DNA from 3 places in the Streptomyces sp. NPDC104831 genome. Region 1 is predicted to be linked to each of the others. Evidence: predicted binding sites of a transcription regulator. Region 1 holds the regulator's gene; each other region holds the start of a gene.
What was found. The regulator HrcA, encoded in region 1, represses chaperone genes, less so after heat shock. The targets are predictions, from matches to a motif close to TTNGCACTCNGNNNNNCNGAGTGCNAA.
Positions count from the first base shown of each region.

Region 2: groL (chaperonin GroEL) is a predicted target of HrcA. The motif match lies at 1,387-1,413, and genes of this name have one in related genera.
Region 3: groES (co-chaperone GroES) is a predicted target of HrcA. The motif match lies at 3,040-3,066, and genes of this name have one in related genera.

Region 1 covers NZ_JBVJOT010000002.1:215,847-219,818, forward strand. Annotated here, with positions in the region: gene ACZ63H_RS02345 (nitronate monooxygenase) at 1-881, opposite strand, end outside; gene dnaJ (molecular chaperone DnaJ) at 959-2,095, opposite strand; gene hrcA (heat-inducible transcriptional repressor HrcA) at 2,096-3,112, opposite strand; gene ACZ63H_RS02360 (MBL fold metallo-hydrolase) at 3,272-3,972, shown strand, end outside.
Region 2 covers NZ_JBVJOT010000010.1:147,853-151,824, reverse strand. Annotated here, with positions in the region: gene thrC (threonine synthase) at 1-337, shown strand, start outside; gene ACZ63H_RS10225 (MoaD/ThiS family protein) at 334-609, shown strand; gene ACZ63H_RS10220 (cold-shock protein) at 1,041-1,244, shown strand; gene groL (chaperonin GroEL) at 1,576-3,198, shown strand; gene ACZ63H_RS10210 (polysaccharide deacetylase family protein) at 3,320-3,972, opposite strand, start outside.
Region 3 covers NZ_JBVJOT010000001.1:132,292-136,263, reverse strand. Annotated here, with positions in the region: gene ACZ63H_RS00570 (THUMP-like domain-containing protein) at 1-1,163, opposite strand, end outside; gene ACZ63H_RS00575 (RNA polymerase sigma factor) at 1-12, shown strand, start outside; gene ACZ63H_RS00565 (polysaccharide deacetylase family protein) at 1,254-2,186, shown strand; gene groES (co-chaperone GroES) at 3,214-3,522, shown strand; gene groL (chaperonin GroEL) at 3,640-3,972, shown strand, end outside.

The DNA of each region.
Region 1 (3,972 bases):
TAGGCGGCGGGCGCGTAGGGGCCGTGCTCGCGCAGGAAGCGGTTGACCAGGGAGCGGGCCGGGCGGCCGGTGAAGGCGCGGGTCAACCCGGTGCGCGTGAACAGGGGGTCGGTCAGCGCCCGTTTGTGCGGGTCGGGCGCGCCGGACTCGGGGGTGGCGAGGAAGGCGGTGCCGAGCTGGGCCGCGTCGGCGCCGGCCGCGAGGACGGCGGCGATCTGGCCGCCGCGCATGAGGCCGCCGGCGGCGACGACCGGGATGGCCACGGCCTCGCGGACCTGCGCGAGGAGCGACAGCAGCCCGATGCCGGCGCCGTCGTTCTCGGGCGAGTCGCGGTGGGTGCCCTGGTGGCCGCCGGCCTCCACGCCCTGCGCGATCACCGCGTCCGCCCCGGCCGCCTCGACGGCGCGGGCCTCCTCCGCGGTGGTGGCGGTGACCAGGGTGAGGGTCCCGGCCCGCCGCAGCCGCGCGACGACCTCGCGGTCCGGCACGCCGAAGTGGAAGGAGACCACCGGGACGGGATCGTCGAGGAGGACGGCGAGCTTGGCGTCGTAGCCGTCGTCCCGGCCGTTGTCCGGGTCGCCCAGCTCGGTCTCGTACCAGGCGGCCTCGCCGGCCAGCTGGTGGGCGTAGACCTCGACCACGCCGGACTCCGCGTGCTCGGGCTGCGGCATGAACACGTTGACGCCGAAGGGGCGGCTCGTGAGCCCGCGCAGCTGCTTGATCTCCTGGTACATCCCGTCGGCGGTCTTGTAACCGGCGGCGAGGAACCCGAGGCCGCCGGCCCCGGAGACGGCGGCGGCGAGCTGCGGGACGGAGACTCCGCCCGCCATGGGGGCCTGCACGATCGGGAGGGGGAAGAGATCGGTCAGTGCGGAGGACATGACGGCATGGTGTCACGTCCCCCGGCCCGCCCCGCATCCGGGCGCCCCCCGGCACGCACCGGGGGCGCCCCCGTGGTTCAGCGCCCGTTGAAGGCGTCCTTCAGCCGCGAGAACAGTCCCTGCTGCCCCGGCTGGAACTGGCCCTGGGGGCGTTCCTCGCCGCGGAGCTTGGCCAGCTCGCGGAGCAGGCGTTCCTGCTCGGGGTCCAGCTTGGTCGGGGTCTGCACCTCGACGTGCACGATCAGGTCGCCCCGGCCGCCGCCGCGCAGATGGGTGACACCGCGGTCGTGCAGCGGGATCGACTGGCCGGACTGGGTGCCGGGCCGGATGTCGACCTCCTCCATGCCGTCCAGGGTCTCCAGCGGCACCTTGGTGCCGAGCGCCGCGGCGGTCATCGGGATGGTGACCGTGCAGTGCAGGTCGTCGCCGCGCCGCTGGAAGGTCGGGTGCGGCAGCTCGTGGATCTCCACGTACAGGTCGCCGGCCGGGCCGCCGCCGGGGCCGACCTCGCCCTCGCCCGCGAGCTGGATCCGGGTGCCGTTGTCGACACCGGCCGGGATCTTCACGGTGAGCGTGCGGCGGGAGCGGACGCGCCCGTCGCCCGCGCACTCCGGGCACGGGGTCGGCACGACCGTGCCGAAGCCCTGGCACTGCGGGCACGGCCGGGAGGTCATGACCTGGCCCAGGAAGGACCGGGTGACCTGCGAGACCTCGCCCCGGCCGCGGCACATGTCACACGTCTGGGGGGACGTGCCCGGGGCCGCGCCCTCGCCGTTGCAGGTGGTGCAGACGACGGCGGTGTCGACCTGGATGTCCTTGGTGGTCCCGAAGGCCGCCTCGTCCAGCTCCACCTCGATCCGGATCATCGCGTCCTGGCCGCGCCGGGTGCGCGAGCGCGGCCCGCGCTGCGACGCCGTGCCGAAGAACGCGTCCATGATGTCGGAGAAGTTGCCGAAGCCGCCGGCCCCGAAGCCGCCCGCGCCGGCGCCGCCGGACTGCGAGAGCGGGTCGCCGCCGAGGTCGTAGACCTGCTTCTTCTGCGGGTCCGACAGCACCTCGTAAGCGGCGTTGATCTCCTTGAACCGCTCCTGGGTCTTCGGATCCGGGTTGACGTCCGGGTGCAGCTCGCGCGCGAGCCGGCGGAACGCCTTCTTGATCTCATCCTGCGACGCGTCGCGGCGCACGCCGAGAACGGCGTAGTAGTCCGTGGCCACTTACGACTCCGCCAGGATCTGTCCGACGTACCGTGCCACTGCGCGTACCGCTCCCATCGTTCCCGGGTAGTCCATGCGGGTCGGTCCGACCACGCCGAGCTTGGCAACCGCCTCGCCGCCCGAACCGTAGCCGACCGACACGACGGACGTGGAGTTGAGTCCCTCGTGGGCGTTCTCGTGCCCGATACGCACGGTCACGCCCGGTTCCTTCGCCTCGCCGAGGAGCTTGAGGAGCACGACCTGCTCCTCCAGCGCCTCCAGGACGGGGCGGATCGTGAGGGGGAAATCGTGCCCGAAGCGGGTGAGATTGGCGGTGCCGCCGATCATCAGCCGCTCCTCGTTCTCCTCGACCAGTGTCTCCAGCAGGGTGGAGAGCACCGTGGAGACCGTACCGCGGTCCTCCGGCTCGAAGGCGTCCGGCAGGTCCTCGACCAGCCTCGGCACGTCCGTGAACCGGCGGCCCGCGACCCTGCTGTTCAGCCGGGCCCGCAGATCCGCCAGCGACGCCTCGCCGAACGGGGCCGGGCAGTCGACCATACGCTGCTCGACCCGGCCGGTGTCGGTGATCAGCACGAGCATCACGCGCGCCGGGGCGAGCGAGAGCAGCTCGACGTGCCGGACCGTGGACCGGGTCAGCGACGGGTACTGCACCACGGCGACCTGCCGGGTCAGCTGCGCGAGCAGCCGCACCGTGCGGGCCACGACGTCGTCGAGGTCGACGGCGCCCTCCAGGAAGTTCTGGATCGCCCGTCGCTCGGGCGCGGTCATCGGCTTGACGCCCGCGAGCTTGTCGACGAACAGGCGGTAGCCCTTGTCGGTGGGGATGCGCCCCGCGCTGGTGTGCGGCTGCGCGATGTACCCCTCGTCCTCCAGGGCCGCCATGTCGTTGCGGACGGTGGCCGGGGAGACGCCGAGGTTGTGCCGCTCGGTGAGCGCCTTGGAACCGACCGGCTCCTCGGTGCCCACGTAGTCCTGGACGATGGCGCGCAGTACCTGAAGCCTGCGTTCACTCAGCATGCGCGCACCTCCAGCACGTCGTCCGTCGTCCCATCGGGTCGTCCCCCTGGCACTCTTCCCACACGAGTGCCAGCATTCCCCGGCCCAGTGTACGGCCGTCCGGTACGCACCGGGCAAGGTCGGTCCGCCGTACCGGGTCCTACCGCTAGCGTCGCCGGTATGACCGTGACTTGGGAAGAGCTGGGGTGGCAACGGCTGGCGGCCGGGGTGGGGCGGTGCCGGCTGCCGGGCTGGGACTGCACGGCGGGGCTGGTCGTGGGCGAGGGGACGGCGCTGCTCGTGGACGCCGGTTCGAGCCTGGCGGAGGGGGCCCGGCTGCGGGCGGGGGCGGAGGAACTGGCGGGCGGCCGTGTGACCCATCTCGCGCTCACCCACCCCCATTTCGACCACGTGTTCGGCGCCGCGGTGTTCGCCGGCGCGGAGGTGTACGGGGCGGTCGGGCTGGACGCCGTGTTCGCGTCCGGGCGGGCGGAACTGCGGCTGGACGCGGTGCGCAACGGGCTGCCGGTGGCCGACGCCGACGAGGCGGTGGACGCGCTGGTCGCGCCCCGGCACCTGGTGTCCGGCGAGTGGACGCTCGACCTCGGCGACGGCCGCCAGGCGCTGCTGGCCAACGTGGGTCCGGGCCACACCGCCCACGACCTCGCGGTCCTGGTCCCGGGCTCCCCGGAGGTCGTCTTCTGCGGCGACCTGGTCGAGGAGTCCGGCGAGCCCCAGGCCGGCCCGGACGCGGTCCCCGCCCGCTGGCCGGACGCCCTCGACCGGCTGCTGGCGCTCGGCGGCGAGGACGCGGTGTACGTGCCCGGCCACGGGGCGGTGGTGGACGCGGCGTTCGTACGACGCCAACGGGACGGGCTGGC
Region 2 (3,972 bases), on a different contig from region 1:
CAAGTCCCTGGCGATCGGCAACCCGGCCGACGGCCCCTACGTCCTGGACGTCGCCCGCCGCACCGGCGGTGCCGTGGAGGACGTCACGGACGCGGAGATCGTCGACGCCATCCGGCTGCTGGCCCGCACCGAGGGCATCTTCGCGGAGACGGCGGGCGGCGTCACCGTCGGCGTGACCCGCAAGCTGCTCGAGGCGGGGCTGCTGGACCCGGCGAAGACCACGGTCGTCCTCAACACCGGCGACGGCCTGAAGACCCTGGACGCGGTGGCCGGGACCGGCCTGACCGCCACCATCCGCCCGAACCTGGACTCCTTCCGAGAGGCTGGCCTCGCATGAGCGTGACCGTTCGCATCCCCACCATCCTGCGCACCTACACCGGCGGCCGGGCCGAGGTCCCCGCCGAGGGCGCCACGCTCGGCGAGGTCATCGCGGACCTGGAGAAGAACCACAACGGGATCGCCGCCCGCGTCCTGGACGACCAGGGCAAGCTGCGCCGGTTCGTCAACGTGTACGTCAACGACGACGACGTGCGCTTCGAGCAGGGCCTCCAGACGGCGACCCCCGACGGCGCCGGGATCTCGATCATCCCCGCGGTCGCCGGCGGCTGAGCCCTCCCGACGGCGCGACCGGTCACCGACCGTCCACTCGATTGCCCCCTCCGTAAGAGAAACGGAGGGGGCAATTCTGCGTGATTGAACGCGGTAGAGTTGGGGAACACGGTCGCGGCCGGATGGTCGCGAGCCCTGGATTCATGCCGCGAGCCCGATAAGAAGTAGCCAAGTTGTGCGGGTTCTGCGCGGCTTTTGTGGCTTTTATGGGGCCCGACTTGCCCTGGAGTCGGGTGAATTCTCGCCATATTCCGGACCCCTGACGTCCAGAATTCTCGTCCGATTGACCTGTTGCAGACGGCAGTGGGACAGATACATTCAGCCGCGGTCGACGCGTTCCGGCGCACGCCCCCGACCAGTTGGGGGGTGAGGTCTGACCCGGGTCCGCGAAGTGTGGATCTGTGCAAGGGCCAGTAATAGGGGAGTTAGGCATGGCTCAGGGCACCGTCAAGTGGTTCAACGCGGAGAAGGGGTACGGCTTCATCGCGGTCGACGGTGGTGCGGACGTCTTCGTCCACTACAGCGCGATTCAGATGGACGGCTACCGCACCCTGGAAGAGGGCCAGCGGGTCGAGTTCGAGATCTCGCAGGGCCAGAAGGGTCCGCAGGCCGACATGGTTCGCGTCACCGCCTGAATGTTTTCGAGTGAAGGGCCCGCATCCGCGAAGGGTGCGGGCCCTTCGCCGTGCCCCGCGCCCTGCCCTCGCCGCGCCCCTCGCCCGGCCCCGGTTCCGGCGTTCGCGGGCGGCTGACGGACGCTCCCCACCCGGCCGGGCGCTTGCACTCGACCATGCCGAGTGCTAATCATTGCGTTAGCACTCTGAAGGTGAGAGTGACAGTGAAGGACCGGGTCGGTGAGGCCCGCAGGCCGGGTGGGGCAAGGAACCACGAGGCCGGCGAGCCGTCCGTCGCGGGCGCGGGCGCGGTCCGAAGGAATCACCCCCAGTCCTGGAGGGACCACTTCACATGGCCAAGATCATCGCGTTCGACGAGGAGGCGCGGCGCGGCCTCGAGCGCGGCATGAACCAGCTCGCGGACGCCGTGAAGGTGACGCTCGGCCCCAAGGGCCGCAACGTCGTCCTCGAGAAGAAGTGGGGCGCGCCCACGATCACCAACGATGGTGTCTCCATCGCCAAGGAGATCGAGCTCGAGGACCCGTACGAGAAGATCGGCGCCGAGCTGGTCAAGGAAGTCGCCAAGAAGACGGACGACGTCGCCGGTGACGGTACGACCACCGCGACCGTGCTCGCCCAGGCCCTGGTCAAGGAAGGCCTGCGCAACGTCGCCGCCGGTGCCAACCCGATGGCTCTGAAGCGCGGTATCGAGAAGGCCGTCGAGGCCGTCTCCGCCGCCCTGCTGGAGCAGGCGAAGGACGTCGAGACCAAGGAGCAGATCGCCTCCACCGCGTCCATCTCCGCCGCCGACACCCAGATCGGCGAGCTGATCGCCGAGGCCATGGACAAGGTCGGCAAGGAAGGCGTCATCACCGTCGAGGAGAGCAACACCTTCGGCCTGGAGCTCGAGCTCACCGAGGGCATGCGCTTCGACAAGGGCTACATCTCCGCCTACTTCGCGACCGACATGGAGCGCATGGAGGCGGTCCTCGAGGACCCGTACATCCTCATCGCCAACTCCAAGATCTCCGCGGTCAAGGACCTGCTCCCGCTGCTGGAGAAGGTCATGCAGTCGGGCAAGCCGCTGCTGATCATCGCCGAGGACGTCGAGGGCGAGGCCCTGTCGACCCTGGTCGTCAACAAGATCCGCGGCACCTTCAAGTCCGTCGCCGTCAAGGCCCCGGGCTTCGGCGACCGCCGCAAGGCCATGCTCGGCGACATCGCCATCCTCACGGGCGGCGAGGTCATCTCCGAGGAGGTCGGCCTCAAGCTGGAGAACGCGACCCTGGACCTCCTGGGCCGCGCCCGCAAGGTCGTCATCACCAAGGACGAGACCACCATCGTCGACGGTGCCGGCTCCTCCGACCAGGTCAACGGCCGGGTCAACCAGATCCGCGCCGAGATCGAGAACAGCGACTCGGACTACGACCGCGAGAAGCTCCAGGAGCGCCTGGCCAAGCTCGCGGGCGGCGTGGCCGTCATCAAGGCCGGTGCCGCCACCGAGGTGGAGCTCAAGGAGCGCAAGCACCGCATCGAGGACGCCGTCCGCAACGCGAAGGCCGCCGTCGAGGAGGGCATCGTCGCCGGTGGTGGCGTGGCCCTGCTGCAGGCCTCGCAGGTCTTCGAGAAGCTGGAGCTCGAGGGTGACGAGGCGACCGGCGCCAACGCCGTGCGCATCGCCCTGGAGGCCCCGCTGAAGCAGATCGCCGTGAACGCCGGCCTCGAGGGCGGTGTCGTGGTGGAGAAGGTGCGCAACCTGACCCCGGGCCACGGCCTGAACGCCGCGACCGGCGAGTACGTCGACCTGGTCGCCGAGGGCATCATCGACCCGGCGAAGGTGACGCGCTCCGCGCTGCAGAACGCCGCGTCGATCGCCGCGCTGTTCCTCACCACCGAGGCCGTCATCGCCGACAAGCCGGAGAAGGCCGCGGCCCCGGCCGGCGGCGGCATGCCGGGCGGTGACATGGACTTCTGATCGACCCGAGGGTTGATCACCGGTCCCACGACCGAAGGGCGGCACTCCCAGCTTCTGGCCGGGGGTGCCGCCCTTCGGCGTGCACGGGGTGGGCCGGCGCGGCCCTGGGGGACGGGGGCGGTCAGGGCGCGATGCGGAGGGCCGTGAAGCGGGGCCAGGCGGCGTTCGCCGTCTCGTTGCGCACCGCCAGGGACACGCCGCCGCTGGTGCGGGGCGGGTCGGGGGTCTTCGTGGCCCGGGCCGTCACCGCGTGGCCGCCGTCCACCGTGACGCGGACCCGGCCGGGGGAGACCTCCAGGGTCAGCCGGTGTTCCGTCGCCGGGGTGAGCCGGGTGGTCGTGACGCGTACGGTGCCGTCGGCCGGGCGTTCCGTCACCCGCAGCCCCGTGTCCGAGACGGTGACCGTGACGGGGTCCAGGCTGCCGTGGCCGACCCCGATCGAGGCGCCGGTCCCGGTGCCGCCGAGCCGGCCGACGGTGGCGGTCACCCGGTAGGTGTTCCAGTCCGCCGTGCCCATGGGCAGGTGGACGGCCGACACGTACGTGCCCCGCGCCACCCCCTTGCCGGTCAGCGCCGCGAGGCCGGTGCCGGGCGGGCTGCCCGGGAACCACCACTGCTCGGGGCTGCGCAGCGGCTCGGGGACCTCGGCGGGGGAGCGGGAGACCCACTCGTTCAGCTGCTTCACGAAGGCGTCCGTGGACGTGGCGCGCACCACCTCCAGGCGTTGCACCCGGCGCGCGGCGGCCGCGCGGGGCCCGGCCGGCAGGGGGCGCG
Region 3 (3,972 bases), on a different contig from region 1:
CCCAGTGGGTGACCGATCAGCATCGTCGGCGCCCCCGCCACCCGGGTGAGGAAGACGGTGGCCGCGTTCGGTCCCTGCGGGCGGACCTTGCGGCGCAGCTCCTCCGGCTCGACGGCCGAGCCGCGCTTCTTCACGGTCAGCGTGCCGACCTCCCGCTCGCGCAGCAGCGCCTTCAGCCGCTTGACGTTGAAGGGGAGTCGGTCGGTGATCTCGTAGCCGGTGGCGTACGGCGTGGGCCGCGGCTCGTCGGCGGTGACGTAGGCGATGGTCGGGTCCAGCAGCCCGCCGTCCAGCTCCCCGGCCACCTCCGCGACCAGGTGCGCGCGGATGACCGCGCCGTCCGGCTCGTACAGGTACCGGCCCACCGGCCGCACCGCCGGGTCGGGCAGGCCCCGGCCGAGCAGCGTGCGGGGTCCCGGCAGCAGCGTGGCCCGCACGGCGCCCGGCGCCCCGGTCCCGAACCACAGCACCGCTTCCTTCACGTCCCCGCCGTCCGAGATCCACTCCGCCTCGGCCTCGGCCGGGACGATCTCGTGCGGGATGCCGGGGGCGATCTTCAGCGCGGCCCGGGGCGCCCGGCGGGCCGTCTCGACCGCCCAGGACAGCGGCGGCGAGTACGCCTCCGGGTCGAACACCCTGCCGCGCCCGCCCCGCCGGGCCGGGTCCGCGAACACCGCGTCGTACCCGGCGGTGTCCACCTGGGTGACATCGGCCTCGCGCACCTCGATCAGGTCCGAAAGGCCCAGCGCCTCGGCGTTGGCGCGGGCCGCCGCGGCGGCCCGCGGGTCGCGGTCCACGGCCAGCACCCGGATCCCGGCCCGGGCCAGCGCGATCGCGTCCCCGCCGATGCCGCAGCACAGGTCGGCCACGGAGGTCACGCCCAGCTCGGTCAGCCGCCGCGCCCGGTACGCCGCCACGCTCGCCCGGGTGGACTGCTCGACCCCGTTGGGGGTGAAGAACATCCGGCCGGCGTCCTCGGCCCCGAACTTCGCCGCCGCCCGCTGCCGCAGCCGGGCCTGGCCCAGCGCGGCCGAGACCAGTTCGGCGGGGTGGTCGCGGCGCAGCCGGGTGGCCACCGCCAGTTCCCGCGCGGGCTCGGTGTCGCGCACCTCGTCGAGGAGGGCGCGGCCTTCGGGGGTGAGGAGCAGAGCGAGGTCGTTCACCGGCTCATTGTGGGCCAGTCGGTGGATGGCGCGCTCCCGGCGGCGGTGTCGGCCCGGGGCGCGGGCCGGGGCCTGGGAGGATCCGGCACCATGCGAGAAGTAGTACAAAATGACAAAAGTCGGGCACGGGTCGCGAAGGCGGACGCCGGAAGCCGGGCCGGGGCCGCGAAGACGGCCGCGGCCGCCACCGCCCTCGCACTGGCCGCCCTCCTGTCCGGCTGCGCCGGCGACCCCGCCCCCGCCCCGGCCCACGGCGGCCCCGCCCACCCCCGGGACCCGCGCGCCCGCCAGGCCGCCGAACACGCCCGGCTGGCCGCCGCCGCCCGGCGCTGGGGCCTGGCCCGCGCCCCGCTCACCCCTCCGGCCCCGCCCGCCGACAAACCCCGGATCACCCCCCGGGACGGCTTCGAGGTGGACGGCCAGGAGGAGGAGGACCTCCCGCCGGTCTTCACCACCGTCCCCACCCGGCAGAAGGTCGTCTTCCTCACCATCGACGACGGCGCCGAGAAGGACCCGGCGTTCCTGCGCATGATGAGCGAGCTGAAGGTGCCGTACACCGCGTTCCTCAGCAACTACGTCATCGAGGACGACTACGGCTACTTCCGCCGGATGCAGGCCCAGGGCGTCACCCTCAACAACCACACCCTCACCCACCCCTACCTGCCCGGCCTGTCCTACGAGGAGCAGCGGGACGAGATCTGCGGCATGCAGACCGTCATGAAGAAGCAGTTCGGCAAGGCGCCCACCGTCTTCCGGCCGCCCTACGGCAACTACAACGGCGACACCCTGCGCGCCGCCAAGGACTGCGGCATCGAGTACGCGCCCATCTGGGACGAGGAGGTCTTCGTCGACCACTGGGAGTACCGCGACTGGGACCGCCGCCTGCACCCCGGCGACATCGTCCTCACCCACTTCCGCGGCCGGGACGACTGGAACGGCACCATGGTGGACGACATGCGGCGCTTCCTGGACAAGGTCACCCGCGAGGGCTATGCCGTCGCCCGGTTGGAGGACTACCTGTGAGGCGCCCGCGGGGCCCGGCCGCGGTCCTCGCCGCGGCCCTGCTCCTGACGGGCTGCGCCCAGTCCGTCGACCCCCTCGAACGCCTCGGCAGGAAGGCCGCCGCGAGGGTACGCCCGCACGCCACTGCCGACGGCCGGAACCACCGGCACGGGGGCCCGGCCCGTCCCCTCGCCGGCTCCCTGGCCCGGCCGGCCCGCCCGCCGGCCGCGCACCGGGGAGCCGCCCCGCCCCCCGTCGTCGACCACGCCCCCACCCGCCACCCGGCCGTCCTCCCCACCTACGACGACGGCGCCGAGGACGACCCCGGCCTCGCCGGCATGGTCCGCGCACTGCGGCTCCCGGTCACCCTGCTCCCCGCCGGCGTCGCCGCCCCCGGTGACCGCCACGCCGCCCGCCCGTGCGCCCCCGGCATCGGGAACCACGGCGTGGGCCACCCGGCCCGGCCGGACCGCCGTACGCCGCCCGGCGCGCCGGCATCCGCGGCCGGCCGGACCGCCTCCGCACCCGCCTCGGCGCCCGCCCCCGCCTGCTCCGCCTGTCCTGAGGCGCCCACGCCCCCGCCACCCGGTGCGCCGCGGCCGGCCGCGGCGTCGTGGCGACCGCCCTGTGGCGCGCGGCCCTCGCCCCGGCCGGCCTCACCCGCCCCCTCGGCCCCGCCGGCATCGTCCGCGTGGGCCCCGTCGGCCCGGCGGGCGTCCCGCTGCGCGCACGCACGGCACGCGTCCTCGGAGCGGCCCGGGAGCGGGGCCTGACGGTGGCCCGGATCGAGGGGCTGCCTCCGGCTTCTTCCGTAGGAGCCGGCCCTCCGGTCAACGCCGGGACGGCCGATTCACCACCGCCGCGCCGCGCGGCATTGGCACTCCGCTTGACCGAGTGCTAACCCCGGTCATAGTCTCGGCTCTGGCACTCCGCAGGTGAGAGTGCCAACAAACGCGACGGGCAGGTCCGGCACCCGCGACGACGGATCGACCTGGTCGCCACCTCAGACAGTTAACCCCGTGAGATCTCCGAAGGGGGAGGTCGGATCGTGACGACCGCCAGCTCCAAGGTTGCCATCAAGCCGCTCGAGGACCGCATCGTGGTCCAGCCGCTGGACGCCGAGCAGACCACGGCCTCTGGCCTGGTCATCCCGGACACCGCGAAGGAGAAGCCCCAGGAGGGCGCCGTCCTCGCCGTGGGCCCGGGCCGGTTCGAGAACGGCGAGCGGCTCCCGCTCGACGTCAAGGTCGGCGACGTCGTCCTCTACAGCAAGTACGGCGGCACCGAGGTGAAGTACAACGGCGACGAGTACCTCGTCCTCTCGGCTCGCGACGTGCTCGCGATCATCGAGAAGTAATCACCTCAAGCAACTCTCCGCTTGAGCTGCGCCCCTGGCCCCCGCGATCGAACAGAAGCCGGGCGCCCGGGGCGCGGCGTTTTTCACCTACAGATTTCCGAGAGGGCTCCCGCTGTCATGGCGAAGATCCTGAAGTTCGACGAGGACGCCCGTCGCGCCCTTGAGCGCGGCGTCAACAAGCTTGCCGACACCGTCAAGGTGACGATCGGCCCCCGCGGCCGCAACGTCGTCATCGACAAGAAGTTCGGCGCCCCCACCATCACCAACGACGGTGTCACGATCGCCCGCGAGGTGGAGATCGAGGACCCGTACGAGAACCTCGGCGCCCAGCTGGTGAAGGAGGTGGCGACCAAGACCAACGACATCGCGGGTGACGGCACCACCACCGCCACCGTGCTCGCCCAGGCGCTCGTCCGCGAGGGCCTGAAGAACGTCGCCGCCGGTGCCTCC